DNA from 2 places in the Paenibacillus sp. 2TAB23 genome. Region 2 is predicted to be linked to the other one. Evidence: a T-box and tRNA genes for the amino acid it is inferred to sense, from the RefSeq annotation. Region 2 holds a T-box; the other holds one or more tRNA genes.
What was found. A T-box is a leader RNA that pairs with one kind of tRNA and senses whether it is charged. The one in region 2 lies ahead of ileS (isoleucine--tRNA ligase), so its partner is inferred to be a tRNA-Ile.
Positions count from the first base shown of each region.

Region 1 (15,072 bases), on a different contig from region 2:
TCCCTTAACCGCGCCTAGCATTACACCGCTTACAAAGTAACGCTGCAGCCAAGGGTATACGATAAGAATCGGCACCGTCGCGAATATAACACTTGCGGCTTTCAAGCTCTCAGGCACGACCGTAGCCATTTGCGACCCTTCCATCTGCATGAGCTCACTGACCATATTGTTCTGAATAAGCTGGTACAGCTTGAGCTGAAGCGGATAAAGCGACGGGCTGTTGATATACATGAGCGTATCCGTAAACCCATTCCAACGACCAACGGCATAGAATAAGCTGAGAGTCGTAATAACAGGCAGCGACAATGGGATCATAATGCTCAGCAAAGTCCGGAAATGGCTGCTGCCATCGATTTCGGCCGATTCCTCCAAGCTTTCAGGGATATTATTGAAGAAAGAAATCAGAATAATCAGATAAAAAGGATTAACAAGTCCCGGCAGCACGAGCGCCCATATGGAATCAAGCAATCCCAAATTTTTGATCAAGATGTATTCAGGAATGATACCGCCGCTGAAAAACATCGTAATGACAACGACAAACATAAACAGTTTACGGCCCTTCAGTTTCTTTTTCGCCAAAGGATATCCCATAGCGATTGTCAAAACCATGCACATAACGGTGAAAATCACGGTTAGCAGCATCGTGAAGAAAAGGGAGCGAATCATCGCAGGATCTGTAAAAACCTTCGCATAGGCTTCAAAATTCAGATCGATTGGAATTAAGCTTACTAGGCCAGCTTGAATGGGTTTAACCGAGCTTAGCGAGATTGCCAATATATGAAGAAATGGAGCCAGACAAAGCAGTGTGCACAACAATAACACTACAAAATTAATCGTATCAAATACACGGTTAGCGGTTTGTTCTCTCATAACGTCCGCTCCTTTCAAATAGTCGCATGCTAGAATTAATGGCATATTGCGAAAAAATTACAGGATGCTCTCATCCGTCAGTTTCTTGGAAACATAATTGGAGCCGAGTACGAAAACGAGGCCTACAACAGCTTGGAATAAGCCAATTACCGTTGCCAGCGTATACTGCCCGGACTGAATGCCAATCCGATAGACAAACGTACTTAACACATCCGAATACTCCCGAACCGCTAAGTTCCCGATGACATATGGACGTTCAAAGCCGATCGAAATCATATGGCCGAGGTTGATAATGAGCAAGACAATAATAGTAGGCTTGAGACCTGGAAGCGTAATATGCCAAATTCGTTTCAGCCTTCCCGCTCCATCAATTCCTGCCGCTTCGAATAGCTCCTTATTAATGCCTGTGAGCGCGGCCAAATAAATAATCGTTCCCCAGCCGGCGCTTTGCCACACGCCAACAAGCAAATAGGTGATGAGCCAATCATTTTTGTCTGTTAGAAACGGAATCGCCTCTACACCGAAAGAAGACAATACATTATTGATCATGCCGGATTGTGTACCGAATACTTGATAGACGATCCCGCCAATAATGACCCAAGAAATAAAATGCGGAATATAAAGAATTGTCTGAGACAGCTTTTTGAACCAAGCCGTTTTCAATTCATACAGCATGATTGCCAATATAAGCGGAGCCGGAAATGATACGATCAAATCAAGGAAATTCAACATTAGCGTATTACGCAGCGTTAAATAGAAATCACGCATGCCGAATACTTCTTTAAACGCCTCGAAACCAATCCATTCACTGCCATTGATGCCTTGAAATAAATTGAAATCCTTAAATGCAATTTGTATGCCGTATATTGGTCCGTATTTGAAAATAATAAAATATGACAGCGGCAATACAAGCAGCGCATACAGCTGCCAATATCTGCGAAAATAAACACCCATGCTCACAGCGGTCGCCTCCAATTTTGAATAGGAGCCTGTGCAGGAATTCAACCAGAGCCGATTCCTGCACATGTTCCAACTTGTTCGCTTTATTTCGATTTCATTTCATTGTAAGCTGCAATTCTCTCGTCCAAAATCGCTTGACCGCCGTTTGCCATGTAATCTTTAAGCATCGTAGTGTAGGTGCTTTCGAACTGATCCGGTTTCGCCATAGTCGTTTTTACAATAATCTCATTGAACTTATCGAGCAATGTTGTAGCATATTTGGTTTGTGCTTCAATTGGTCTGTCCAGCATCACGAGCGGGATCGTATCCGCGTATGCAATCTCTTGTGCAATCGCAAGCTGCTCTTGGAATTGCTTAGGCATGGAAAGGGCTCTTGCTTGGAGATTTTTCTCTAGGCTGCCGAGCTGTTTACCATTGGAAATGATCGCCAAATCACCTGAATTGAATAAGCGGTTTTTGGCCTCTTCCGTCGGGTTCTCATTCGCCACGGGAATACCGTCCACTAACGAATAGTTTTCATCCAATACACCATTTTGGAGATTGAACAAATTGTCATCTGAAGCCATCCAATTCAAATATTTAACTGCTTCTACCGCATTTTTGCTAGACTTCGGAACCATAATGTAAAGACCGTTTGGTGCGTATTGCGGTTTAGCATGCTTGCCTTGGTCATTCGTGTACACATCAACCGCTGAAAGCACAGCACCTTCTACCGTTTTTTGCAGCAAATCATAGGTTCCGTCTTTATAGTAGATGTTAATGTCATCTTCGCTGAAGAAACCTACTTTACCCGTTTGAATATCTTCGCTCATTTTCTTTTTGTCTTTATCTAGTCCAAAATCTTTACTGATCAGGCCTTCGTTGTACAGCTTATTCATAAATTGAAGTCCGTCCTTGAAGCCTGGCAGCAGGATTGGATAATCATTCGATCCAAGCTGCTGGGTAAGCGTATATTGCTGCTCTTCTGTCATCGTCTGAATGAATGACCAGAGCAAAGGCTCATACTGTGCAGATGCGATCGTCATACCAAGCGGAATAACTTGTCCGCCCGTTTGTCCAGGGTCTTTTTCTTTAAATGCTTTCAACGTTTCATAAAGCTCGGCTGTTGTTTGTGGAACTGGCATGTTTAGCTTGGTCAGCCAATCCTCACGTATAAAGGAAGCATATTTGCCTGTATTGGAACGTTTAGCCGGAATCGCATATTGTGTCCCTTCAAATTTGCCATACTCGAGTACTTCATCACCTAAAAATGTTTTCAATGTTTGTCCGTGCTCTTCAAGCAACGGACCTAAGTCGGTAAGTCCACCCTGTTTGGCATAACGGTTGAATGTATTCGGATCATAAGTAAATACAATATCCGGAACATCACTTCCGCTAGCCATCAGTACATTCAGCTTCGCTACTTCCTCGGAACGCGGTACAGGTACGTATTCGACTTTCACATTGTTGGCATCTCCGAATTTCTCTTGAACCAATTTCGATAAGTAGTTGTCTGTAATCGTAGAACCTGCTGGAGCGTTACCCCGATCAAAAATTTCTACTTTAAGTGTAACCTTTTTGCCTTCTGCAGCTTTACCATTATCACTGCCGTTTGCTGCCGGTTCTGATTTAGATGAGCATGCCGTGAATGCCATCGTACTAACTACTAATAAAGCAAGCATTGATGTTTTCGAAGCAATGAACCGTTTTTTTGTTGTGTTTGTGTTTCCAGTCATCGTTCCAACCCCTTCATCATATCGAGTAGTATTCAAACCGGGCTGCAGGGATCGTTAGGCAGCGCTTTCATTCCCTTCATTGCAGTCCGTATCGGAATGACCAAAGTATGCCATGCCATTCGAATAGTCTGCAATAAACTAGTTTCTTAATCATAAACCTCAGCATAAATTCCCATATTATGGATTGTTAAACTTTGCTCGCATTCTAAACATTTTTCATAAACCCGCGTGGTTACTGGGTTTTCCGGGCTTTAACTTCAACCTTCTAAAGTCCCCCGGCGTTACACCGCTTACTTTCTTAAATACGCGTCCGAACGTAATCGAGTTGGCATATCCAACTTGCAGAGCAATGCTCTGCACAGAATCCTCCGTTTCTGCGAGCAGCACCTCCGCGTGTTCCATACGGAGCTGTACGATGAAGTCCACAAACTTCATATTGAATTCTTCTTTAAAGAGATAGCTTGCGTATTTGCCCGAGATATGAAAACGATCGCTCAGATGCTTCAAGGAGAGATCTGGATTCGCAAAATTTTGTTCGATATACGTTTTCATTTCGGTAATCATGGCATGATGGTTTTTCGTTTCGCAGAAAGCAACATAATGATGGTACAGCTCTGTTAGATGATCCAGAACCAAGCCATTCAGCTCCGTGAGTGACATAGTATGATCAACGGACTGTTTCCATCTCTCCGCGTTTTCAGCTGTAAAATGCTCATGTAAAACCTCTGCAACACTGCTTAGCTCCGTACCCAACATATCCATCAAGGTCTGAAGCAGCATCCTCACGTCTTCGTCCTTCAAACAATCCGCTTCCAATGACTTGAACAGCTTCTCCAAATGCTCGCGCCAGTTGCCTGTCGACAATCTAAATTCCCGTACCAAATCAGCTGCCATCTGCAAATATTTATACGACATGTTACCAGCTTGTCCCGGCAGATCATCACTCATTACAACTGCATCCTTGTTAAGCGATAGTTTATGAAGCATCGCATCCACTGCCGATTGGTAAGAAACATGGATCGGTGCCCAATCCTCGACAATCGGGCCTATCCCAAAGGTTAATGCCATCCTTAGATTATCCGATACCCAAACGCCGCCTTTTTCTGCAAATCGACGAATTCGCTCTTTTAATTCCAGCTTTTCATGGTCTGCTCCGACTATGATGCCCATCCGGCTCTCGCCGATCCATTCTGCCCAAGCAAACATCCCCTCATCCTGAGCCAACTCCTGCAGCACATTAGACAAAGCAAATTTAAGTGTATGCTGATCCATGACAGAAAAACCGCTGCTGAAAATCCCATACTGACCAATTTCAACGACGATAAATGAAAATTGCCCTAGCTTTGTACCTGCTGACAGCAGCTTCAGCTTCAGAATTCTCTCTTCAGCGCTGGCTGCTCCTTCTCCCCGAATAAGGTCAAAAAAGAGCTGCCTTCTCCCCGCCAAAATATGATCCTGCTGCTGTTTTTCGAAATCGGACGCTTGCTGAATCAAATTCTCGAGCGTATGGTCGATCAGCGACAGCTCGTCCATCTTCCCCGCGCCCATCCCCTCGCTTCGAAGCTGGATGGATTCAATCCGATTCATCATTAAACGGATAGGTTTATAGTTTTTTCGTGTTATATACAAAATATAGATAATGGCAAACAGAACCGTCAGAACACCGATAACGACCCATACGTAAGAAATGACCGAAACCCACAAAAAGAGCTGTCCCGCCTTTATGCCGCTTTCGAACGTCCATCCTAGAACTCCCATATCAACACGGTTAAGAACTTTGCCGCCTTCTTCGCCTGGAGGCATCGTTGAGAATAGTAATTGACCATCCTTGTCTCGGATATGTAAAAACGTAACGGAGTCATTTTTCATTGATTGAATCAGTCGTTCGACGGCATAGAAATTTACGTTAATGACAACAAGCCCTTCTGTTCCAAAGGGCAGCGGCTCCCGTTTGTACATGGAGATGACTTTTTTGTCGGTTTCCAGGCTCAGCTCATGGTAAGGACGTATGGCAGACCAGCCTTGGTATGCAGACTGTTCAAGAGCTTGCTCTAGAAATGCCTTGTCTGCAAAATCATCCCATGATACAAGCCCTATTCGTGTTAATACCTGTTTATCCTCAATTCGGTACACATACATGGAATCGATTAAGCTGTCATTGGCAACTAAGCCTCTCATACTGTCTACAACGCCAAAGGTGACCTCATGATTATCCGACGCCCGATCAACATTTATGAAATCACGGTAATAATCATTTTTTTCGATTTCCTCCAATACGTCCGTTTCAATTCCTCTCAGGGATCTTGATAAAGTATCCATAATATAGCCTGTAGATATGCGGTCAGCTTTGACCGTTTCATTATTCGAGAGCTCATTAACCATCAAGAACGATAAAAAGGTCAGCATCGTTATCGTGAATAAAAAAATAGGGAAATACGAAAGCAGCATTCGGCGGTACCAGCTTTTTTTCATAACAATCGCTCCTCATATTGGCTTACAGGCAATCGGTCAAGGTTCTATAAAATAATGATTCCATTATCGTTATTATAATAGGGTAAGCGCTTTCTCTATTCATTCTAAAAGATTCATTCTAGCAAAGCAATCATTTAGACTTCCTATTTAAACAAACGAATAGCCAGAGCTAGGCACCTGTTATCGATGACTTGCTCTGGCTATTCGGTTTCAAAAACGTTTCATCTTTAGCTCTGCTGCGTGTCGAACCAATTGTAGAAATATTGATTCATATATTGACCGGCAAGCAGGAACGGCAGTGTTTCTTCTTCTTGAAATGACTCTTTCCCTTGGATCGTAAAATACAGCCACAAGGCTAGTCCTTCAGCAAAAGCGCCTGAGTGATATTCCGTACCATTCAGCAGCTTAGCGATTGCAGCCATACAGTCCTCAAATACGGCTTCGCTTGCAGGATAGAGTGCTTGAAGCTTTAAATGAAGATACGAATAAACGTAAGGAAATTCCTTGCTCCCTGCCAAGGCTGTGCTGAATAGCGCGGTCGAGACCGCTGCAGTCATGATGCAGACCTTCCACTGCTCCGCATGCTCCTTGAGCGAAGCATCCTCTGGAAAACGCTCAAGCAGGTCATTGTAAAGCGTATCCTTTATGGAGAAAATCTCTGCATATAAACGACGCGAGCTTTGTTTAAGCGAAGCTTCTCCGTTTTTGCGATCGATCATATCATTCCCCGCCTTCCATTGCTTTGGCGACGTTCCGTCTACTCTAGTTTACTTCATTTAAATTCAAGAAAGCAAAAGTAGAAATGATCGCAAACAAAAAAGCTCACCGCAACTGCTTGCAGCAAGCTCTTTCATTGCCTTAATCTGCAGAAACGACTTCCGTCCCTGCAATAAAATCATGAATTGCCCGCTTATCCTCGCGCAGCCCTACCATAAATGCACTGATAATGACTGCTATTCCGAGCGTTAATGAATAAACAAGCCCGCTAACGACATTCCGAAGCAGCATCGTACCGATCCCTGGGCTTGAACCGTCCAGCTTGCGAATGCGGATGCCGCATATCCGTTTGCCAATTGTGTAGCCATTCCAGAAGACCGGAAGCAGCAGCGTGTACAGGAATGATAAAATATCCGTGAAATACTCTCTACCCTCAAGGCCTCCTGTAATAAGCAATGAAATAATAAATAGCGGCACACCAACTATCAAACCATCTAACAACGAAGCACCTAATCGAACCCAGAAGCCAGCGTTCATGCTCGCACCCCCTCCTGCTTCATTGTATAAGAAGCGCCCATGGATCTAGATATATGATCAAGAATGCAGGATCATGACCAGACGTGTGCGCGTTAAGAATCGTATAGGGGCATGAATGACGTTCTAAGACAACATCTCTTACTTTGCTTGAATAGAATGTCTTACAATGGTTTAAAATCTATGATGAGACTATTAACCATTAAATTTTTCGTAGGAGGCTCATAGCAAATGAACACTGCATGGAAGAAGTTAATAGAGAAAGCCTATGATTATCCTAGTACAAGGCAACGATTTCTAAGCAAGGGTATCATCTACCTTTACTGCGATTACTCCGGATTCACAGCTAGCAATAATCACGGTGCAGCCTGCTGTATCATCCATAATAGGCAATTAGAGATCACCTCTACACAGCTTCCTATCAAACAAGATGAAGGCTCCATTTATGGAGAGCTGCTAGCAATCGTGCACAGTCTCGATATGCTTGCTCTAGCATTGGCCAAGCATAAGCCGAAGCTCGCCGTCATATACACCGACTGCAGCCGAATCCAGCAGCTGCTTGCAAGCAGCTATTTCCCCAATTCGTTATACAGACAGGCTCGGGATCAAATATGGTCTGCAATTGAGCAGCTGCAAGCCTCCTTCCCAAATGTAGACGTGAAAATTAGTTATATAGGCAAACATAAAAAGAACAATGCGCTTCATAGGCTAGCCCATAATGCGGCAAGGCTGGCTGCCCGAGCAAATTCAGACATGAAGAAAGAGCCCACGATGGAATTCGCAGGCTCTTTCGGATGAGATTTGTACGATTTGCTTATTGAATCGGATTGTTTTGCAAAGACATCGCTGCAGCTTGTGCTTGTTGCAGCTTTTCTTGTGCTTTCTGAACGTCCTGATGCTCCTTCTTAACAAGCTGCTGTGCTTGCAGCACATGCTGCGTCTCTGCTTGCAGCATCAACTCTGCCTCGAGCAGCTCCTCATTTTCTTCCTGCAGCTGTCGATGAGCCGTCAGCACTTCCTGCTGCGCTTGCTCCAGCTTTTGATTTTCTTGCAGATCGGCAGCGATTTGCTGTAAATTTCTGTTTACCATCTCGAAAGCCTCCCTTGCACTCATTTTGTCAAAACGACCAACGTTTATCGTGCTCAAAAAAGTATGGTTTTATGCTGTTCAATCCTATGTCCAATGAAAAAACCTCCTTTGTTGTACCTGAACGAGTCAGATACTACAAAAGAGGTTTTTCAGCTTTACGTGAATCCTGTGTAATACATTTAAACACACAGGACTTACATCATTATAGAGCTTATGTACTTCGTGAAAACCATTGAATCATCAATGTTTTCTAGGTATGCCGAGGACGGGAATCGAACCCGTACGGTGGTCACCCACCGCAGGATTTTAAGTCCTGTGCGTCTGCCAGTTCCGCCACCCCGGCATGTTGTGAAGGTTTGCTATGGTGGGCCCTGAGGGACTCGAACCCCCGACCAATCGGTTATGAGCCGACCGCTCTAACCAACTGAGCTAAGGGCCCTCGAAAAACGTATATTTCAACGTATTCATCGAAAGGTTGGTTGCGGGGGCAGGATTTGAACCTGCGGCCTTCGGGTTATGAGCCCGACGAGCTACCGGGCTGCTCCACCCCGCGACGTATATCCATTTGAGCAAAGCTTCTTGAAATGGCGACATAAAATAATATACTATAGTTGTATGTTTTAAGTCAAGCAAAATATTCTAATTTATTTTCGAGCCTTTTTTACGGTATAAATCTAACGCCAAATCGACCTTTCCGCGAGCGAAAAACTTCGACTTCACGCGGGCTTTCATAGCCATAAACCCACCAGTCGTTTTCCATTCTTCTTACCAAGCACCCCGCCTGAAATTTTGTCTCGTATAGGCGAACCCAGTACACCCACCTCATGCGAATCCCTCCACTGTGATTAAGATGTCTAGCGGTATGCTAGCCGCTTCAATAAAGGTTGTAGCCATTAGAATACCCCAAAATTGGAATAATACAATAAATCAATGCAATATTCCTCATCACAATCACCGGCATGTCAGATGGCTTCATAGAACGAGGAGTCTCCTATTCGGTTTCTTAATTTATATGCAAATCGGGTATACTCAAAGTAAGATCATTGCGAAGGAGCTGAGATCCATGTTATACGGTATCGTTGTGTTTCCGGAAAAGCATGTTCAGGATTACGCAAACAGCCTGCGAAGAAGGCATGACCCGCACTATTCGGCAATTCCTGCGCATCTAACGGTGAGAGAAGCTGAAGAATGGACAAATGAACAGCTGCAGCTGGCTGTTGCCCATCTGGAACAAATCACCTCCATGCTGCCGTCATTCTCAATTCACCTGAACAGGGTATCAACCTTCTATCCTGTCAATCATGTGCTATACCTAGCCCTGCAAGACACGGTCTCCATGCAACAGCTTCACGAGCAGCTATGCAGCGGACCTCTCGCTGTTGAGACTCCTACTTACGTATTCACGCCGCATCTTACGATCGGACAAGAGCTGTCTGCTGATGAGCTCCATGATTTGTACGGCAACCTCCGCATGCAGGAGATTGATCTATCAACGACGATAGACCGCATCCACCTTCTCTATCAGACCGATAACGGCTCCTGGACCGCGTATCAATCATTTCTTCTTCGAGGATAACTTAGGACGTAAAATAAGCCCGAAAGCGGTTAGAAACCGCTCTTGGGCTTTTTAAATGGTCCGTTATCTACGATCTTTCATTATCTAGGCACTGGCATAACACCGATACCGCCGCCGCCGTCCATTCCTCCGTTAGGATTCGTTTTCAGCTTCTCAAGTACTGCGTTGCCGCGAGTTTCCCATTCGGCAAGTGCTTCTTTGGCCGTTTTGGTCTTTTTAATTACCTCTTGGAACAGCTCGTAGCCTGGTGATTGAGCTTCCCATATACCTGGTTTTTCACGGAAAATTTTCTCGGAATCCGTGCTTGTTGGTGGAAGCGGCTTAAGTGATGTAAAAGCGTCCATGTTGTATTGCAAGCCGCCAATTGGCGTCAAAAACTCTTTGCGTGCAACCATTTCATAAAGGCTTCTCGACTTCAGCTTCGCCCATTCCTTGCTGTTGGAAAATTTAATGAACTCCCAAGCATCTTTATCATTTTGTGCTTTGTTGTTAATGCCCATCAATTGGCTCAGCATAATGCTGCCGCCTACCTCAGGATCATTCGGGTGAACCGGTACGGTAACGACATCCCAATCTACTGGTACGTAATCTTTAATTTTGGCAGCATTGTCTGATGCTTTCTTCAGTTCATTGATATAGCCGTATTCACCGATCGTCATAGCTACTCTGCCTTTGATAAACAAATCGCCATAGAACGGATCATTTCCGTTTCCACCGTCAGCGACTGCTTTTTCATTTAATTTGTTAATAAATTCTTGAGTAGGAATAATTTCTTCTTGATAAAGGGAAGAGACGGTATTCCATACGCTTTCCCATTGCTCGCTGTTCACGAGCATTTTCTCGCCTTTGTCATCCCACATCTTTAATTGCAGCGCTTGGCTGTATATTTGCGTGTCGTTAAAGCCGTCAGACGGCCAGCGGTTGAATGAGAAACCGAAGTTGCGGTCTTCGCCTTCACCTTTAGCCACTTGGCGCGCAAGGTTAAGCACGTCTGCCCACTGCATTTTGTCAGTCGGAGGCGTTACACCCGCATCTGCAAACAGCTTCTTGTTGTAATACAAAGCGGATGAGCTGAATGTAGGCGTCAATGCATACAAATTTCCGTCGCCTGCGGATTTGATTCCTTCGATTACAGTCGGAACATAGTCGGTAAGGTCGAACTTATCCTGTGCGACTAACGGATCAAGTGGTTGAAGCAAGTTGTCCTGCGTCATACGGCGAAGCATGTTGTAATCAAGCACAACAACATCCACCGGGTTCGAGCCGTTCAGCATCTCCTTCATTTTCTCGTACGGATCAGGCTGTGTCGTCGGCTTCGCAGGATCTGACTGCTCAAAACGTTGATCATCGTAATTAATTGCGCCTACGATCTCGAATTCAATGTTTGGATGAGACATTTCGAACATATCGGTGTACTGCTGGCGGAAATAAGGCTCGTTGTCCGAACCGCCGTACAAGACGCCAATTCGAAGCACGCGCTTCTCGGTTGATTCCTCTGAGCCGCTGCTGCATGCTGCTAGCAAACCGATTAGCAAAGCAAGCGTTAAGCTAACTAAAGTTATTTTTCGAATACCCATTCCATTAAAACGTTTCTTGTTCATTCCAATTAACCCCCTAGTGATTTCGGCGGAGTAATGACAATCCGCTCGCCGTCAAATTCCATTGTCGCTTTGTCCTTAATATTTAAAGCTGTTAAATATTCCTTCGGAACCTGTAACCGACCAACGCGGTCTACCACGACATACGCTTCATGGACTGCTTGCAGCCCAGTTGCAACGGCAGGCAGCTCTACCTCACTCCCATCAGGATTGATGTTCGGATTCCGTTTGATAAACTCTGTGCTCGTTAAACCATCGCGGATCGCTACCACGCGATCGACTTTACCCGCAAGCGTTAGATCATGGGTAACAATGACAATGGTGATGCCAATCTCGCGATTAAGTCTGCGGAAAATATCCATAATCAAATCGGAAGTAGCCGTATCTACGGAGCCTGTTGGCTCATCGGCTAACAACAGCTTGGGTCGGTTCGAAAGCGAGATCGCAATGGCAACTCGTTGCTGCTCTCCTCCGGAAAGCTGATGGAGCTTGTTGTGCATACGCTCCTTGAGTCCCACCCATTCGAGCAGCTGCTTCGCGTAGGCACGGTCAACCTTGCCCGACAGCATCATCGGCATCTCTACATTCTCAAGCGCCGAAAGATAAGGCAGCAGGTTGCGGGCGTTATTTTGCCATATAAAGCCTACTGTCTCTCGCTTGTACTTGACAAGATCCTCTTCGGTAATCTTAAGGAGATCCCATGGGCCTACATGCACCTGACCAGCAGAGGGGCGGTCAAGACCGCCCAACGTATTCAGCAGCGTTGATTTCCCGCTGCCGCTGTTGCCGATGATTGCCATAAGCTCGCCTTCGTTTACTTTCAAGTTGAGGCCTTGAAGAGCGACGACTTCCAGATCGTCGGTTTTGTAAATCTTCACCAAGCCTTCGCAATCGATCATCGCTGTTGTCATCGTTCCTCTCCCATCTTGACCGCTTGATGCACTTTAAGCCTTCTAATATGAAGGAAGAGCAGCATCGCGCCAATAAACATCATCACTCCGACTACGATGAACAATTGGTTCGTATCATTCGAATCGAAAATAACCCGGAACGGAGGAACTGTTTCTGCAACATTCTCTGCGGTCTGAAGAAATGGCAGGAAGAGCAGACTGACCGTTTTCCCGATAAGCACGCCGAGTCCGATTGCTAGCCCTGCAGTAAACAGCTGCTCCAGTAGAAGCATCCCGGTAAGCTGCTTACGGGATAAACCCATCGCGCGCAGGACGCCGAATTGAACGACGCGGCCCGATAGATTAAAGAACCAGAATAGGACATATCCAGCTAGCGTGATTACGACTGATACTAGAAAGCCTAGGCTTAATATCCCGAACACGCCTCCGCGCGTAGGAAGCTTCGATTGCGCGATCAGCTCGCTTCTAACATCTTTAACTGAGGCAAGCTCGATTCCCGCCTTCTGGAGCTCGGTAACGATCGGTGCTACTTTGGCGTCCGGCTTCATCTTGAGCCATACTTCGTATGGTATAAGCGGAAGCTGGTCATAAATATAATCCAAATTCGTAATAATAAATGGCGATTTATCCGGATATTGGCTAGGCCAATATGGCAAAATGCCGACTACGACAAAATCCACCTTTCCTTCCGCAAAGCCAACCGAAACCGGATCGCCAAGCTTCAGCTGATATTTCTCGGCTACCTTGGAAGGAATTAATGCTGCTTGCTCATACAAGCCTAAGTTATTCAAGTAATGAAATGGATGCACCGGATACAAGTCATTGCGGAACCAGCCCACCTTGGAGAAATCGACGTTATCGATTCCCATAACGGTACCTTGACCGATTGACTTGCCAGATATGACGACGCTCCCTTTCGCTTGAAGGACGCGAGCTGCTGCTTCTACGCCTTCTAGAGACCGGAACAGTTCAAATGGCGGCTCCGTATACATAATCTTGGTCGGTACGCTTTGACCGCCACCGCCGGAGCCTCCACCAGAGCCTCCTCCAGAACCGCCGCCGCTTCCGCCGCCAGAACCGCCTCCATTGCCCGAGCCGCCCCCGCTTCCGCCAGAACCGCCATTGCCAGGTGTCGTTGTTAGCTCAGCCGAGCCTTCCCAAACGGTTTGAATCGTTACGTCCGCGCCGTACTTATACAGCGTGCGCTCCGTTGAGTTCAAATCGATCGTTCGTGCCGCCGATGCGTTGTAGACCCCAAGTCCCAGTGTAAGAACTAGCAGTATCATCAATGGATAATAACCTTTGGATGACCTTGACAGCTGCATAAGCGTTAAATACAGCGGTACAGGTAAAAATTTGCGTCCAAGCCAAGTAAAGCACTTGAGCAGCCACGGGAAAAGACGCAGGAAAAATAATCCAAGCGCAAAAATAGACAGCGCCGGTACGAAAAATAGAAACGGCTGTACATTTAATTGATCCGTTGTCATGCCCGTCTGGAATGTGAGCATTTGGCGCTCGTTAAACATATACCAGCCGTAGCCCGCTGCTCCAATTAGCAATACATCCAAAAACCAGCGCTGCCAGCTTGGCTTGCGGTCTGAACGAGCCAGATCCTGCTTATAGCTGACGATGGACGATCTTGCATAGATAACAGCAGGGATAATCGTAGCCAGAAGCGCAAGCAGCACGGCTGCCCCACCTGCTATGATTGCTTCCGTAGAGAACCCCACGGGGATCGACTTCCTATTGACAAAGGATAAGAAGCCATTGGCCGATCCGATGCTCTTCGCCATAAACCAGCCGATAAAGGGTCCGCTCGCCAGTGCAATGCCCCCGAGCAGCAGCCCTTCGAGCAAATAAATCCATATGATTTGCCGTGTACCTGCGCCGCGGCTTCGAAGCACCGCGATGTCGCTGCGCTGCTTATCAAGCGACTGACGCGCATTCATTGCAATAAAGAAAAAGACCATTGCCAGCATAGGTGCAGCAAGCGTAAAGAGAAGCGTCTGCAGCTGCAAGCTTTGCTTTTTGAACTCAGAAAGGGTGGATGCAAAGGATATTTCGACCCTAGTATCCTTTAGACGCTGATACAATTCGATATTCAATCGCTCAAGCGTCTTCCCAAGCGGCGTTAGTTGACTCGTCTGAATCTCCGATAAATCAAAGGCATAATACCAGCTCGCATTATGAAGCGGTATGCCCTTCTTAGCGAGCAGCATTTTATCGAATGCAGCCTCACTAATCTGAAGCGAGCTTAGCAAGCTTTCCATGCCTTGATACCAGTAAGAGCTCGTATCCGAAAGCGGCTTGACTGCTCCGACGATTTTGACCCTTAAAGTAAGATCAAGCCCGCCATATATCGGGTATTCAAACACATCGCCGATATGTATATCATTGCGATACATCGCTTCCTCGAACATAACGGCTTCGATCAGCTCGCCGTCGCCCTCGGCATTAACGAACCATCTGCCTTGAGTAAGCTCCGTGTTTTTATCAAGTCCTGACATCGTCATCATCGTGAGCTGTCGATTGCGGCCTGCATCCACTTTAGTCGGATCCTCTGGCACAACCTCCGAGCCGCGAATGGAATAGCTATTGACATACGTGTTGAAAGGAAAGCCAATCTCCT
Region 1 is NZ_JBFRGD010000002.1:2,312-17,383, reverse strand. It holds gene AB4Z29_RS02745 (carbohydrate ABC transporter permease) at 1-870, opposite strand, end outside; gene AB4Z29_RS02740 (ABC transporter permease) at 928-1,830, opposite strand; gene AB4Z29_RS02735 (extracellular solute-binding protein) at 1,914-3,545, opposite strand; gene AB4Z29_RS02730 (helix-turn-helix domain-containing protein) at 3,762-6,017, opposite strand; gene AB4Z29_RS02725 (hypothetical protein) at 6,245-6,736, opposite strand; gene AB4Z29_RS02720 (RDD family protein) at 6,876-7,271, opposite strand; gene AB4Z29_RS02715 (hypothetical protein) at 7,500-8,066, shown strand; gene AB4Z29_RS02710 (hypothetical protein) at 8,083-8,358, opposite strand; tRNA gene AB4Z29_RS02705 (tRNA-Leu) at 8,616-8,701, opposite strand; tRNA gene AB4Z29_RS02700 (tRNA-Ile) at 8,721-8,797, opposite strand; tRNA gene AB4Z29_RS02695 (tRNA-Met) at 8,835-8,911, opposite strand; gene AB4Z29_RS02690 (2'-5' RNA ligase family protein) at 9,422-9,934, shown strand; gene AB4Z29_RS02685 (ABC transporter substrate-binding protein) at 10,015-11,535, opposite strand; gene AB4Z29_RS02680 (ABC transporter ATP-binding protein) at 11,541-12,431, opposite strand; gene AB4Z29_RS02675 (ABC transporter permease) at 12,440-15,072, opposite strand, start outside.
Region 1: it has a tRNA-Ile gene. The T-box ahead of ileS (isoleucine--tRNA ligase) is inferred to sense a tRNA for this amino acid. The anticodon was not compared.

Region 2 (15,072 bases):
TCCGGCACATCGCCGATTGCCATCGCCCTAAGATCAGCTATGCTGCTCGGCGAATACTCTTTGCCCGTCACTTCGCATACCCATACGTTCAAAGGCGTACCCCAGTAACGGTTACGGCTGATATTCCAATCGACCAAATCCTCTAGGAACTTGCCAAAGCGCCCCTCGCGAATATGACCCGGATACCAATCCACGCTATTGTTGTTCGCGATCAGTTGATCTTTAACCGCAGTCGTCTTGATGAACCAGCTCTCCATCGCGTAATAAATCAACGGAGACTTGCAGCGCCAGCAGAACGGATAGCTATGCTCGTAACGTTCTTTCGAGTAGAGCAGTCCGCGTTCGCTCAAGTTTTTGACAATATCAATATCCAGTTCTGCGTCTTTCACAAAACGTCCGGCAAAATCGGTTACCTCAGCAACGTAACGGCCTGCCAAATCTACTACGCTCAGCATGCTGATGCCATTGTCGCGAGATACACGGTAATCGTCCTCACCGTGTGCCGGAGCAATATGAACGATACCCGTACCGCTAGTGTCACTGACGAAATCGCCTGCGATTACGATATGGCCCTTCTCGATTGCCACGTAATTAAATGGCGGCTCATAGCTAAGACCAACAAGCTCCGCGCCTTTGACCGCTGACAATACTTCGTAACCATCCTTCAGCACACTTTCCGCCAAATTCTGAGCTACGATGTACACCTCGCCGTTTTTGGAAGCACGTACGTAATCAAGCTCAGGGTTTACCGCAAGAGCAACGTTAGCCGGAAGCGTCCATGGCGTTGTCGTCCAAGCAAGAATATATTCGCCAGTTCCGATAAGCTTGAATTTAGCTGTTGCGCTAAGGTCCTTCACGTCCTCGTAGCCCTGCGCGACTTCATGCGAGCTGAGCGTCGTCTGACAATCCGGACAATAAGGGCTAACCCGATGTCCGCGGTACAGCAAGCCTTTTCCATGGATCGTTGATAAAATATGCCATACGCTTTCGATGTACTCGTTTTTCAGCGTAATGTACGGATTATCTAAGTCCGTCCAATAAGCGATTGCCTCTGTCAGCTCACGCCACTGCTTCTCATACTCGAATACGCTGGCTTTGCATTTCTTTACGAATTTCTCCACACCGTATTCTTCGATCTCTTGCTTGCCCGAAATGCCAAGCTGTTTCTCGACGCCAAGCTCAACCGGCAGGCCGTGTGTATCCCAACCCGCTTTACGGATGACACGGTAACCGGCCATCGTTTTGTAACGGCAAATAAAATCTTTAATTACCCGGCCAAGCACATGACCGATATGCGGTGCTCCGTTAGCGGTAGGCGGTCCCTCGTAAAACACAAAGTTAGGCTTGCCTTCCCGGTTTGAGATCGATTTTTTAAAGGTTTCGTTAGTTTTCCATTGCTCCAGCACTCTCATCTCACGAGTACGGGCACGTTCTTTGACATCAACGCGTTGCATCTCTCCAGCCTCCTGTTATAAACAAAAATAAAGCCTCATCCCTATGAGAAGGGACGAGGCTTAGTCGCGTTACCACCCTTGTTCCGCGCATGCAATATCGAACGATAAGCAGGCATATGAAGAAATCAGCAGGCATCTGCTGCCTTCATGCGGCACCTTAGTCACGAACATAATCTGTTCGCGTTCCCTATAACGGGGGACAGCCGTCAACACTTACTGCCGCATTCGCAGGTTCGGCGCTGCTTCTCAAAGAGGATATTCCGCGATAGCTCACACGCCGGGCTTTCAGCTGCTGCCGGCTCTCTGGGGAGTGATGCTAAAACGTACTTGTTCTTATCAACGAAGTTTAGATCATCGATTTATTACTATTAGTTATAGCGTAACAGCCTGTCGATTGTCAAATGGGATTTCGCCCGATTGTGCATTTCACTAGCCTCGAGTAAGCTCATGCTCCGATTGTCTGGATTGCGGCTCCAGTGTATCCCAACCATCTACAGTGAGCAGCTCAAGCTGCGCCTCAACCAGCGTGCGGAAACGTGCGCGGTATACGGAGGCTTGCTTCTTAAGCTCTTCTACCTCTAACGAAACCTTGCGGGACTTCGCCAAGGAATCATTAATAATACGATCCGCGTTTTTCTCTGATTCCTTAATAATCAGCTGCGCTTCCTTCTTCGCGTTGCTTCTTACCTCATCTGCCGCTTCCTGCGCAACAATAATGGTTTTGCTAAGCGTTTCTTCAATGTTCGTGAAATGATTCAATCTCTCTTGCAAACCAAGCACTTGATTTTGCATCTCTTTATTTTCACGAATTAAGGATTCGTAATCTTTGATAACTTGATCAAGAAATTCGTTGACTTCATCCTCATCATAGCCCCGCAGTCTCCGGCCAAACTCTTTGTTATGTATGTCCAATGGCGATAACGGCATTGGCGCACCTCCTCAAGATATTTATGACTCTAGCAACCGAGTAATACAATTTGAATGAGAACAAATTCGACAACTAAAGTTAGAATCCTGCATTGGATTAAATAAATTTACCAATCCTGACTCGAATCCTGCCTTTTTTTGTCACGCCGTCGACCTCTAACACCTTAAATCGACCGAGTCCTTTGAATGACACGACATCTCCAGCCCGCAGCTGCTCAGATGGATCTTCCTCCGACTTCCAGTTCACGCGGCATCTCCCAGCTCGGATCGGATCGACGATCTTGGAACGGCTGATGCGATAGACATCGCTTGCAATGCCGTCCAGTCTCATCGAAGCGACCGATAAGCTCATTTCCTCGAGCTTCGGAACGACAGTCTGCAGACCGGATAAAGGGAGTACGTCGGTTAGAACGCTAATGCGATGAACCTGTCTCAAATGTATGTTTAAATAATCGGCTATTTCATCCATAACGACAATATGGCAGAATTGCTCATGCACATGGATATCGCCGATTCGATCGCGTTTAATGCCGAGTCCGAGTAAGGCACCCAAAAAATCACCGTGATCCAAATCGAGTTGTGCTTGGCCTGGCCCGTTGACCACGAGAACAGAAATACCTATGTGCTCATCGTCCAAATTGCGATAATCAGGTCCAATAATTGCGCGCTTGCGTTCTGCTTGCGCGTATCCGCCGTCCATCCGTATGCTGACATCTGTGTTGCGATTAGCCAGTATAGTAAGGATTTGCGCTTGTCTAGGGTCTAAAAAATCGGTCCGCTTCAGCTCATGCTGCTGTGCGGACCGCTCTATCCATTCCTCCGCCCGATCTACGAAAGGTTTCTCATCGGGATGGAAATGATCGTATATTCCTTGTTTCATGCAAAATCATTCCTTTAAGTAAGGTGAAACGGTTATCGCCATCCTTTGGCGGCGCGACGCGTTTCATTCCGATAAATATAGAAAATGTATAGCCTAAGGATATACTTCCCTATATTTTAAAAAATCCGATTACGGAATCAAAAATTCAATGACCGCAACCAAGCCCATCGCAACGAAACGCAATGCGAAAAGCGCAATAATCGGCGATAGATCAAGCATGCCGCCAATTGGAGGGATGAATCTTCTGAAGATTCCCAGGTAAGGCTCAACCAATTTAGCTAAATAAACACCAATAAAGCTTTCTCTCGCATTCGGCAGCCATGAAAGCAGCACATAACCGATAATCATAAAGCTGTAGATACTTTGAAGAGTACCTATTACATCTCCCACACTATTAAACAACTCAAGGTCACCTCATTTTGTTGTAGTCGTTCTCCTCCGCCAGCATTTCCGTTATAGCACCTTGAATTTCCACTGAATCCGGCGTGCAAAGAAAAATGTTGGGGCCTAGCTTAGAGATGCTTCCGCTTAAAGCGTACACTGTACCGCTTAGGAAATCAACAATCCGAACAGCTAGATCGCTGCGGACTCTTTGGAGATTCACAATGACAGCACGGCGCGAACGCAGATGATCGGCAATTTCTTGCGCTTCGTCATAAGAACGGGGCTCGCTAAGCACCACACGAACATTTTTCTGCGAGTGAATGCTGACGACATTATTGCTCTTTGTGTTTTTACGTGCCTCAAAGGGAGAAGTTTCAGCTTCTTGTTCCTCCGGCTGAACAATGCGTTCTCTCTCTACGACTTCTTCCTCATCCTGCAAGCCGAGAAAGCTCATAAAACGGTTCATTACGCTCATATCTTATTCCTCCTCTTTCCCTACCAGTATCGTGCCCAGACGAATCCATGTCGCTCCTTCTTCAATCGCAACGTCGAAATCATTCGACATGCCCATCGATAAGTGCGTGATCGTTTTCCCGTGCGCAGAACTGCTCTGGATGACATCGCGAAGCTCGCGCAATGCTTTGAATACAGGCCTCGTCTGCTCTGGCTCAGCTTCATAAGGAGCCATTGTCATAAGGCCAATTGGCGAGATAGATTTGAATGAAGCAAGCTGCTCCACAAATCCTTTTAACTCGTTAGGAGCTAGCCCCTGCTTCGTGCCTTCGCCAGAAACATTGACTTGAATGAAGCAGGGAACGACAATACCAAGTTGCGAAGCTCGTTTATCAATCGCTTCTGCAAGCGACAGCCTGTCCAATGAATGCATGTATGTAAATTTCCCAATGACGTCCTTCACCTTATTCGATTGCAGCGAACCGATAAAATGCCAGATCGGCTGTTCGTCTATTCCATTGTCTGCTTCCCCGCTTATCGCTTCCCATTTCTCCTGTGCGTCCTGCCATCTGTTTTCGCCTAAATGACGAAACCCACGCGATAGCGCGGTTTTTGCTGTGTCCAAAGACACATATTTGGTGACGGCAATAACCTGCACGTCTTCTCTGCTGCGACCTGAACGCTCGCAAGCCTTGCTAATTCGTTCTTCAACCAGTTGTACTCTATCTTCAAACGTTAACGACATGCTTCACCTCTCCTGAATGCCGATCCAACTGGCCATTCGACCGGTCAAGCCACCTTCTTTGCGGTGGGAGAAAAACAAATCCCGCCTGCATCCGGTGCACCACTCTGTTAATTCGATATGGATCGGCAAAATTCCTGCTTTTATCATAATCTGTCGGTTTATTTCTTTCAAGTCCAAGTTCGCCTTGCCATCTACAGAGCGATGCAGCATCTTTTGACTCGATTCTCCATCAGCGCTTAACTGCTCCAATAGATGCTGCACTTGCTGAATAACCGGACCATCGACCTCATAGCAGCAGCTGCCTATGGAGGGCCCAATTGCTGCATTTAATTGCTCAGGTTTCGTGCCGTAAGCATCCGACATCGCTTGTACGGTTTCCGCAGCAATTTGCTGTACAGTCCCCTTCCAGCCTGCATGCGCCAGCGCAACCGCTTGATGGTGGGGATCATAGAAATAAAGAGGCACGCAATCGGCATAGAAAGACACAAGCAGCACGCCAGGCACGTCCGTTATGATTGCATCGGAACCTTTCATTACATCATCCATCGAATCTCTTCCGCGTCCTCGCTCCGCGAGCGTAACCTGCGACACGCGATTGCCATGTACTTGCTCGGCGCAGGTCCATGCCTCAAAGCTCCATCCAATCGCATCCGTCAACCGTTTGCGGTTCGCAATAACGTCCTGCTGCGAATCGCCTACGTGCAAACCTATATTTAAAGAAGACCAAGGTGCGCCGCTTACGCCGCCATTCCGGCCGGTAAACCCTGCTGTCATTCCCGTATAACGGTCATTCCATTCGGACAATAAAAAAAGCGAAGGTCCCTTCGCCGATTGGAAATGTTCAAATGCTTCCATAACGTTTTCACCTCTATTATAAGCTTGCATCACTAACTAGCTAACGCCAGTTTATCGTGTTACGAGCGAGCGTGCAAATCCTCTTCCTCCGCGCGCAGCTGTTTCGTATCATCCATCCGAACGAGCACGACATCCGCACCGATTTTCACAATATTGCGCCATGGGATAACGACCTCCGTACCTCCGCCGCCAAACATCCCCAAAAACTTAGTAAACTGTGGCACGACGATTGAATCAATGCGCCCTTGACGCAAATCGAGCTCCAAATCACTAATTTGACCAAGCTTTTTCCCATCTACGATATTAATAACATCCTTGGTCTGAAAATCAGATATTTTCATTTTCGTTCACCGCTTTTCATGTAGGATGATCGTCCGTTTACCTCTCCTATAACTATATGAGCAATTTGCCCAAAATGTCCTTCTACTCAAAAAAACAGTTAACTGCTCGATATTTTTTTGTGCGATTCCGTACAATACTTTTATTTCCAGCGCTTTCATGTCATCATTAATGTACGATACCGTACAAATGAAATTTTCTGGAAGGAGGATATATGCCCAAAATCATTGCTACAGAACAAGACTGGATCAAGCTCGGCTTAAAGCTCTTTGCCGAAGGAGGACCTGAAGCTTTAGTTGTTGAAAAGCTCGCTAAGCAGCTTGGCAGCAGCAAAACAAGCTTTTACTGGTACTTCAAAACCCGTGCTGCATTTATTAAACGCATCATCGTGTCTTGGCAAGAGCTCGCAACCGCTTCCTTTATTGCGCATTTGCAAGCACAGGAATCAGCATCACCTCGCGAGAAGATCTACCATCTACTGAGGGTTATGTTCAGCACCGTCGAAGGCCAAGATTTTATTTACCATCTTCGCAATCTTGGCGCTTCGGAATCCGAATATGCCGATATTCTCCAGATAATCAAGAAACAAAGATTGGATTATATGACGAGCTTGCTTATGGACTACGGACAAAGCCACGAAGATGCGGCAAGCAAGTCGGAGCTATTGTACAGCTATTACTTAGGCTGGCATGAGCGTCATAAGCACAAACCGCCCAGCGATGGAGAAGCAGAAAAACAAATCGCTCTTTTGAAACCCTTTCTGGAGACGTCACTTTAATCTAAACGGAGGGATTTAGATGCAGATAATATTGGCGGGTATAGTGAGCAGCGTGCTGCTTATAGTCGGAGGCATACATCTATACTGGCTATTCGGCGGGCGCAGCGGATTCGCTATCGCAGTTCCTACGAAGAGCGAAAACAAACAGCCCTTTTTTAGGCCAGGCCCAATCGAAATAGCTGCGGTTATTATTTTGTTCTGGGCAGCGTCCATCCTGCTGCTCATACATGTGGAGATCATACCGTCGATCGGTCCAGCCTGGCTGCCTGCTTTTGCCGGATGGTCGCTTGCTGTTGTTTTTTTGATTCGTGCCATAGGCGAGTTTAACATGCTTGGATTTTTTAAAAGCATTAAACATACACCTTTTGCTCGGATGGACACCATTGTTTACTCTCCCTTATGCCTGCTTCTTTCCGGAATAACCTTTTGGATGATGGCCATTGCCTAATATGCCGCTTTACGCAAAAAAACGGTGCCGCGAGGCACCGTTTTTTTATGTTTTTACATGCTTTTGCATTTGCTGAATAGCAGACTTTTCGAGCCGTGACACCTGCGCCTGCGAAATGCCGATCTCATCAGCAACTTCCATTTGCGTCTTTCCTTCAAAAAAGCGCATCGATAAAATCATTTTTTCCCGGTCGTTCAGCTTATGCATCGCTTCGCGAAGCGCAATTTCCTCGATCCAAGAAACATCCTTATTGCGTTCATCGCTAATTTGATCCATCACATAGATCGGGTCACCCCCATCATGATAAATCGGCTCAAAGAGCGAGACCGGATCCTGGATCGCATCCAATGCAAACACGACATCTTCCTTCGGGACATTCAACGCCTCCGAAATTTCAAAAATCGTAGGCTCGCGCGAGTTCTTGTTCGTCAAGCTGTCACGGACCTGAAGCGCCTTGTAGGCAATGTCCCTCAGACTCCGCGATACGCGTATCGGATTATTGTCTCGCAAGTAACGGCGTATTTCACCGATGATCATCGGTACGGCATAGGTGGAAAATTTGACATTTTGGCCAAGATCGAAATTATCTATCGCCTTCATAAGTCCAATGCAGCCGACCTGGAACAAGTCGTCTACAAATTCTCCCCTATTGTTAAACCTCTGTATCACGCTAAGAACTAGCCGCAGGTTGCCGTTTACTAATTTCTCTCTTGCTGCCCACTCATTGCGGGTTTGCAATGCCGTAAACAATTCTCTCATTTCGACATTATTTAGGACGGGCAGTTTCGAAGTATCCACTCCACAGATCTCGACTTTATTTCGGGTCAACGTGATTACCTCCCAAGGAGAAACATTACTGTACATTATCTCCTCAGGTGGTCTTTTTATTCCTCTTGCGACATCATTCGACATCTGCAAGCGGGGTGCGGCTTTACACCATTTTGTTAAATTCCTTGCGCAGTCTTTTTATAATCCGCTTCTCCAAGCGGGAAATGTACGATTGCGAGATGCCGAGAAGATCGGCAACATCCTTCTGCGTTTTTTCTTCTCCATCTGCCAGCCCGAAGCGAAGCTCCATAATAATCCGTTCACGCTCAGACAGCTTATCGAGCGCTTTGTGGAGCAGCTTGCGATCAACCTGCTCTTCGATATTCCGGTAAATCGTATCATTCTCCGTGCCCAGCACATCGGATAGCAGCAGCTCATTTCCATCCCAATCAATGTTGAGTGGTTCATCAAAAGAAACCTCTGTCCGTGTTTTGCTATTGCGGCGCAAATACATCAATATTTCATTTTCAATACAGCGCGAAGCGTAGGTAGCAAGCTTAATCTTTTTCTCAGGATCAAACGTGTTTACCGCCTTGATAAGTCCAATTGCGCCGATTGATACGAGATCTTCAATATGAATGCCGGTGTTTTCAAACTTACGGGCGATATACACGACTAATCTTAAATTCCGTTCGATCAGCATAGCACGAATAGCCGTATCGCCAGTAGGCAGCTTTTCCAGCAAATATTCTTCCTCTTCGCGTGTAAGGGGTGGCGGTAGCGCTTCGCTTCCACCGATATAATAAATCTCTTCGCTTTTTAATCCGAATAAAAACATCACACGATAATAATATAACTGAAGGATCAATTTGTACTTGACGAGCATCTGGCCCATCCCTCCTCGTTTGTATGAGCATACGTTCTTTACTGTTGTACCATAGACGGATGGATTATGGCTCGGTATGCCCCATCAGCCGTCAGCTTTCCGCCGTCCAGCCCGATCAGCACCTTCCGCGTTTCAAAAACTTGTCCTTCCCTAGTGATTTCGACCGCATCCGGCTTTATCGCTAGCATGAACTGCGAACCTCGGTTGACACCTCTGAATGGGACTAGGCGGAGCCGATCTTGCCATACAAAGGCTTGTTCATCCATTCCCGCTACAAGACGATCTACTTGTGCATCTCGTATGCTATTCAACCACGATTCGGGCAAATCATCTTGCCATAGGGATGCTTCCATTACCATGACTGGCGTCCTCGTAAGAGGATCATAAAGCTGGTTGCCGGTATCAATTAGACCAATACATACATGTATCCGTTCTCCGATTGTAACTTTGACCTCAGCTAAATGAGTCTGCACCAACTCCCGTTCTCTTTTTTGCGTCAAGACGGTACGGTATATATACAGTCCGATACAGAACGCAGCAACCAAATAAAAAAGTCCCATCTTGAGCTCGACACGCATGCTGCCATTTACGAACGTAATCGTTCTCCATACTTCGCCGGATCCTTGCATAAACAAATAATACAGACCAAGGACAGCTCCAGCAGCGACAAAATTCACTGCATAAAAAGCCGCGACATTTCTCAAATAATGCTGAATGGATGCAAAACCGAATGCAATCCATACCATAAGCAGCGAAATCCCGACCTTTACTGCGAGTGTAAACATAAAAGACAATTGCGGAAAAAGCATCAAAACGACATAACAAGCTCCGACAGCAGAAGCTAATAACACCCGCCAGGTTGTTGGTTTCAGATGACGGGCCCATGCAGAAGTTAATAGAATTGCACCATCCACAAGCAGCTCTCGCAAAAACATAACATCCACATAAACAGCCACTTCGGTCACCTTCCTGCAACTTGCGATAAACGGGCCTGCAGCCGGCACCCGGGAGAACGATTGACACTAGTATATTAAAATCCTATTTCAAAGTCTGTCTATTCATGACAGCATGACATATCTTTTTTTGTCGAGTAGGAGTATAAAAACCGCCTAGCCAGAGAGTGACGGAGAGACTATATGCTTCCACTTTTCAGCTGCTGATTAAAATGTTGGTGAAAGAATCCGCATCTACCACTTGCTCCTTGATGAAAGATATATTATGATTCTCCATATATGAAGCCGTGAAGAACACCGCTTGCTCGGGAATGAATTGCTCCCGCAGTATGCGGTGTTTTTTTATTCTGAGGGGGTCAAAGGAATGTCGTTTCATGCAATTCATGAGCGCTGGCTCGGTGTGCATCTGACAGAACGCGAGGGCGAAAGCAAACGAAGATTATTACAGGGACATGGACATGCCGAGAAGCTTTTTCTTGAGGCAGTATGGTTCCCGGCTTTTTTTGAGCTGGAAGGTTTAGCTCCTGAGTACGAAATCGCAGACTTTCGTGATGGCATTCGTTTTCTAGACTTTGCTTATATCAAGAATGGACTCAGGTTAGCTATCGAAATCGATGGTTATCGTTCTCATGCCGCTGAAACTTCGCGCTGGCAATTCTCAGACTCTCTAATGCGCCAAAACCACCTCATACTTGATGGCTGGAAGCTGCTGCGCTTCTCCTATGATGACATCAAAGAGAAGCCGCGCATGTGTCAGCAGCTTCTTCAACAGTTTATGGGTTAAAGCTTGATTGGCCGCAAACAGGAAACGAGTGCCGAACGATTCTTGCAGCTGGAAATAATGAGATACGCTGTCCAATCCCAGCTTCATATTCGCCCATCAGATGTGATCCAACTCCTAAAAATCAAAAAACGCGATGCGCAGAAGCTTCTTCACGGCATGGTTGCGAAACAACTGCTGCTTCCAGCAGGCAAAGGCACTCAAAGAATCCGTTGTTACAAAATAAACCCGGAACATCAAGAAACGATAGTTCAGCAGTTATAATATGTTAATTGCTGTTCGAGTGTACGGCTTACCATTGATACACCCTCTGTAGCTCCATAACACCTATTAGCACTTATAGTTGATTTTTTGTAAGGGTGGGTGCGGCGGCTCTGTAAGAACCTATAGGTTCTTACAGACGTTCAGGCTGGTTACTTTGGCGGCTGTAAGCTCCTATTTGCGCTTACAGCTGTTTTTTGTAGCGCTTGAGCAGGTGCGGCGGCTCTGTAAGAACCTATGGGTTCTTACAGGCGTTCACGCTGATTACTTTGGTGGCTGTAAGCACCTATGCGTGCTTACAGCTACTTTTTGTAGCGCTTGAGCAGGTGCGGCGGCTCTGTAAGAACCTATGGGTTCTTACAGGCGTTCACGCTAATTACTTTAGTGGCTGTAAGCACCTATGCGTGCTTACAGCTACTTTTTGTAGCGCTTGAGCAGGTGCGGCGGCTCTGTAAGAACCTATAGGTTCTTACAGACGTTCAGGCTGGTTACTTTGGCGGCTGTAAGCTCCTATTTGCGCTTACAACTGCTTTTTGTAGCGCTTGAGCAGGTGCGGCGGCTCTGTAAGAACCTATAGGTTCATACAGACGTTCAGGCTGGTTACTTTGGCGGCTGTAAGCTCCTATTTGCGCTTACAGCTGCTTTTTGTAGCGCTTGAGCAGGTGCGGCGGCGCTGTAAGAACCTATAGGTTCTTACTGGCATTCAAGCTGGTTACTTTGGCAGCAGTAAGCACCTATTTGCGCTTACAGCTACTTTTTGTAGCACTTGAGCGGGTGCAGTGGCTCTGTAAGAACCTATAGGTTCTTACAGGCGTTCAGACTGGTTACTTTGGCGGCTGTAAGCACCTATGCGTGCTTACAGCTGCTTTTTGTAGCACTTGAGCGGATGTGGGTGCGGCGGCTCTGTAAGAACCTATAGGTTCTTACTAGCGTTCAGGCTGGTTACTTTGGCAGCTGTAAGCACCTATACGTGCTTACAGCTGCTTCTCACTGATGTGTGAGCGAGAGCAGCGGTTTTATAAGAACCTCTAGGATACCTCCGCTCTGTCATAGCCTAGCTAACCACGCATGCACAGCAAAACACAAAAAACCGCCTCACCAATTGCTGGCGAAGCGGTTAATAAGATAGCTTTAGCGGTCGCTGCGAGGGCGATTGCGCAGGAACGCTGGAATTTCCAGCTGATCGCTTGATGTGTTGTTAGCACCGAATGGCTTGACGCCGCTTGTGCTTCCCGTTTGTCTCGTATCAACCGCTTCCGGTTGTTGTTGAGGCACACGGCGAGCTGCAGCTGACTTATGCTCAAAGCCCGTTGCAATCACGGTTACTTTAATTTCGTCCTTCAGATCTTCATCAATAATTGCACCGAAGATCATATTCACGTCAGGATCTGACGCTGAAATTACGATCTCTGCCGCTTCATTAACTTCATACAGGGATAGATTGCTGCCACCTGTTATGTTCATAATGACACCGCGTGCGCCATCAATCGATGTTTCCAGCAATGGGCTCATAATCGCTTTTCTTGCCGCTTCCGCCGCACGGTTCTCACCAGTAGCGATACCAATACCCATAAGTGCAGATCCACGCTCTGTCATGATAGTTTTGACGTCTGCAAAGTCGAGATTGATAAGACCAGGCACCGCAATTAGGTCTGATATACCTTGAACTGCTTGACGAAGCACATTATCCGCTTCGCGGAATGCCTCAAGCATTGGCGTCTTCTTGTCAACAATCTCAAGCAATCGGTCATTAGGAATGACAATTAGCGTGTCTACTTTTTCCTTCAGCGCCTCAATACCTAGCTCAGCTTGTCCGGAACGCTTGCGTCCTTCGAATGTGAACGGTCTTGTAACAACACCTACTGTCAAAGCACCGCATTCACGCGCGATCTCAGCGATTACCGGCGCGGCTCCAGTACCTGTTCCTCCGCCCATACCTGCGGTAACAAACACCATGTCCGAGCCTTTCAGCTGGTTCATAATAATTTCACGGGATTCCTCAGCAGCCTTGCTGCCGACATCTGGATTAGCACCGGCACCCAAACCCCGTGTCAGCTTATCGCCGATTTGCAGCTTGTGCTCCGATTTCGCCAAATGAAGTGCTTGAGCATCGGTGTTCACCGTTATGAACTCTACACCTTTAACACCATTTTCTATCATACGGTTTACAGCATTACTGCCGCCCCCGCCTACACCGATTACTTTTATTTGAGCCAGCGACTCAAGCTCAAAGTCGAATTCCAACATCTTTCATTTTCCCCCAGTCAAGCGTAAACTGCTGTTAGCATCCAAGTGATACGATACAGCAACGTTTCGCGGTAAAATATAAGCATCGTACAAGGCGAAACGGCTGTCGCAATCCTCTGGCGGCGCGGCGCGTTTCAATCCAAGAAATATAGAGAAAGGATGGCGAAACCATATGCTTTCCTATATTTTAAAAGTCAAACTTATATTATCTTATATTTTCAAATAAATTCATTAAACATACTCTTGATCCGCTCGAACATACCGGGTTTAGTAGAAGGTGCTGGACTTGCTTTGCGACTTGCCGTTTTCTTCACAGCTCCAGTTCCGCGAGCTCCCATATATTTCGATACATATTGAATCATGCCAACGCCGCTGCTGAATGCCGGGTCTCTTACTCCAATATAATCCGGGAGTGCGATTCTTACGGAAGACTCTAGCTCTGTCTGGGCCAAAGCAAGCGTTCCTGGCATCGACACAGAGCCGCCGGTCAGCACATAACCGTTAACCTTATCCCCGTAGCCAAGTCTTCGAACCTCTTGTCTAATGAGATGGAAGATTTCTTGCATACGTGGCTCAATAATACTCGCAAGGTCAACCTGTGAAAATTCCTTCTCCACGTTGCTGCCCATTCGCACCACTTTGAATTTCACATCTTCAGCTGCATCCAAAACGTTTGCACAGCCGTATTTCAATTTAATTTTCTCAGCTTGATCACTTTGAGTGCGCAACCCGTAAGCTACATCATTCGTTACGTATTCACCGCCAATAGGAAGCGTAGATGTTGCTGCCAGACCGCCTTGATCGTATATAGCGATCGTACAAGAGCCAGCTCCGATGTCCGTAAGAACGGTTCCCATCGATTTTTCATCTTTTGTTAGCGATACAACACCAGAGGCTAGCGATAATAAAATTACGCCAGAAATACGAAGTCCCGCTTTCTCTACACAACGCATCAGGTTGTGTATGGCAGTCTTCGTACCCGTTACGATCGTCGCTTCAACCTCCAGCCGTACGCCAATCATACCGCGCGGATCAGAAATGCCTTCCAAACCGTCTACCAAATATTGCTTTGGAACCAAATTAATGATTTCACGCTCCGGTGGAAGCGCAACTACTTTTGCTGCTTGCAAAACACGTTCAATATCTTCCTCGCCAATCTCACGATCCTCGTTGGATACTGCAACGACGCCACGATTGGTTTGAAGCGCAATATGATTGCCCTGTATGCCAACGTATACGTCTGATATTTGAATGCCTACCATGCGTTCCGCATGCTCTACTGCATTGCGGATCGATTGCACAGTTTGGTCAATATCTACTATTGCTCCTTTGCGAATACCCTCTGAGTCGGCTGATCCAACTCCAATAATATTAATGGCTCCATTATTCACTTCACCAATAATAGCACGAACTTTGGATGTACCGATGTCCAAACTGACGATGATGTCGTTGCTGCTCATCTTGCGGCACCTCCGTTTCAAATAAATATTTAAGATCACACATGTTCAAGGTCTTTCTACTTATTCAACGCCTTTAATATTTTCCCTCTTTTTTCAACAAATTTTTCGTTGTTTTTCGCTTAATGTCGAGCTCCGCCCCTTGCGGAACTCTATATTTCCTAATGTTATCCAGCCCCATCGAGTATAAATGCCATAAATAAAATTCTACCATTCTTTGAAGCTATTGAGTAGTCTCTTTTTGGTCAGCATCTATATTTTCTGGACTTTCCTCTTTAAAAGGGACATATGTATCCGCGAGCAGCATCGTAATTTTTCCCGGCTCCTGCGTCTCGATGACTGCATTCAAAGCTTCGATTTTCTCGGGGAGCACTGAAACGGCAGTAACGACTTCAAATTTCGTTCGCGTATACATGATCACCCGGTCTGGATACGCCGCTGAAGGATACGGAATAA
Region 2 is NZ_JBFRGD010000035.1:17,161-32,232, forward strand. It holds gene ileS (isoleucine--tRNA ligase) at 1-1,454, opposite strand, end outside; T-box leader at 1,501-1,803, opposite strand; gene AB4Z29_RS30275 (DivIVA domain-containing protein) at 1,884-2,381, opposite strand; gene AB4Z29_RS30280 (RNA-binding protein) at 2,479-3,261, opposite strand; gene AB4Z29_RS30285 (YggT family protein) at 3,391-3,663, opposite strand; gene AB4Z29_RS30290 (cell division protein SepF) at 3,671-4,120, opposite strand; gene AB4Z29_RS30295 (YggS family pyridoxal phosphate-dependent enzyme) at 4,124-4,843, opposite strand; gene pgeF (peptidoglycan editing factor PgeF) at 4,847-5,698, opposite strand; gene AB4Z29_RS30305 (YlmC/YmxH family sporulation protein) at 5,758-6,039, opposite strand; gene AB4Z29_RS30310 (TetR/AcrR family transcriptional regulator) at 6,252-6,815, shown strand; gene AB4Z29_RS30315 (DUF3995 domain-containing protein) at 6,835-7,263, shown strand; gene sigG (RNA polymerase sporulation sigma factor SigG) at 7,309-8,091, opposite strand; gene sigE (RNA polymerase sporulation sigma factor SigE) at 8,195-8,917, opposite strand; gene spoIIGA (sigma-E processing peptidase SpoIIGA) at 8,956-9,873, opposite strand; gene AB4Z29_RS30335 (hypothetical protein) at 10,235-10,654, shown strand; gene ftsZ (cell division protein FtsZ) at 12,044-13,159, opposite strand; gene ftsA (cell division protein FtsA) at 13,378-14,619, opposite strand; gene AB4Z29_RS30350 (cell division protein FtsQ/DivIB) at 14,840-15,072, opposite strand, start outside.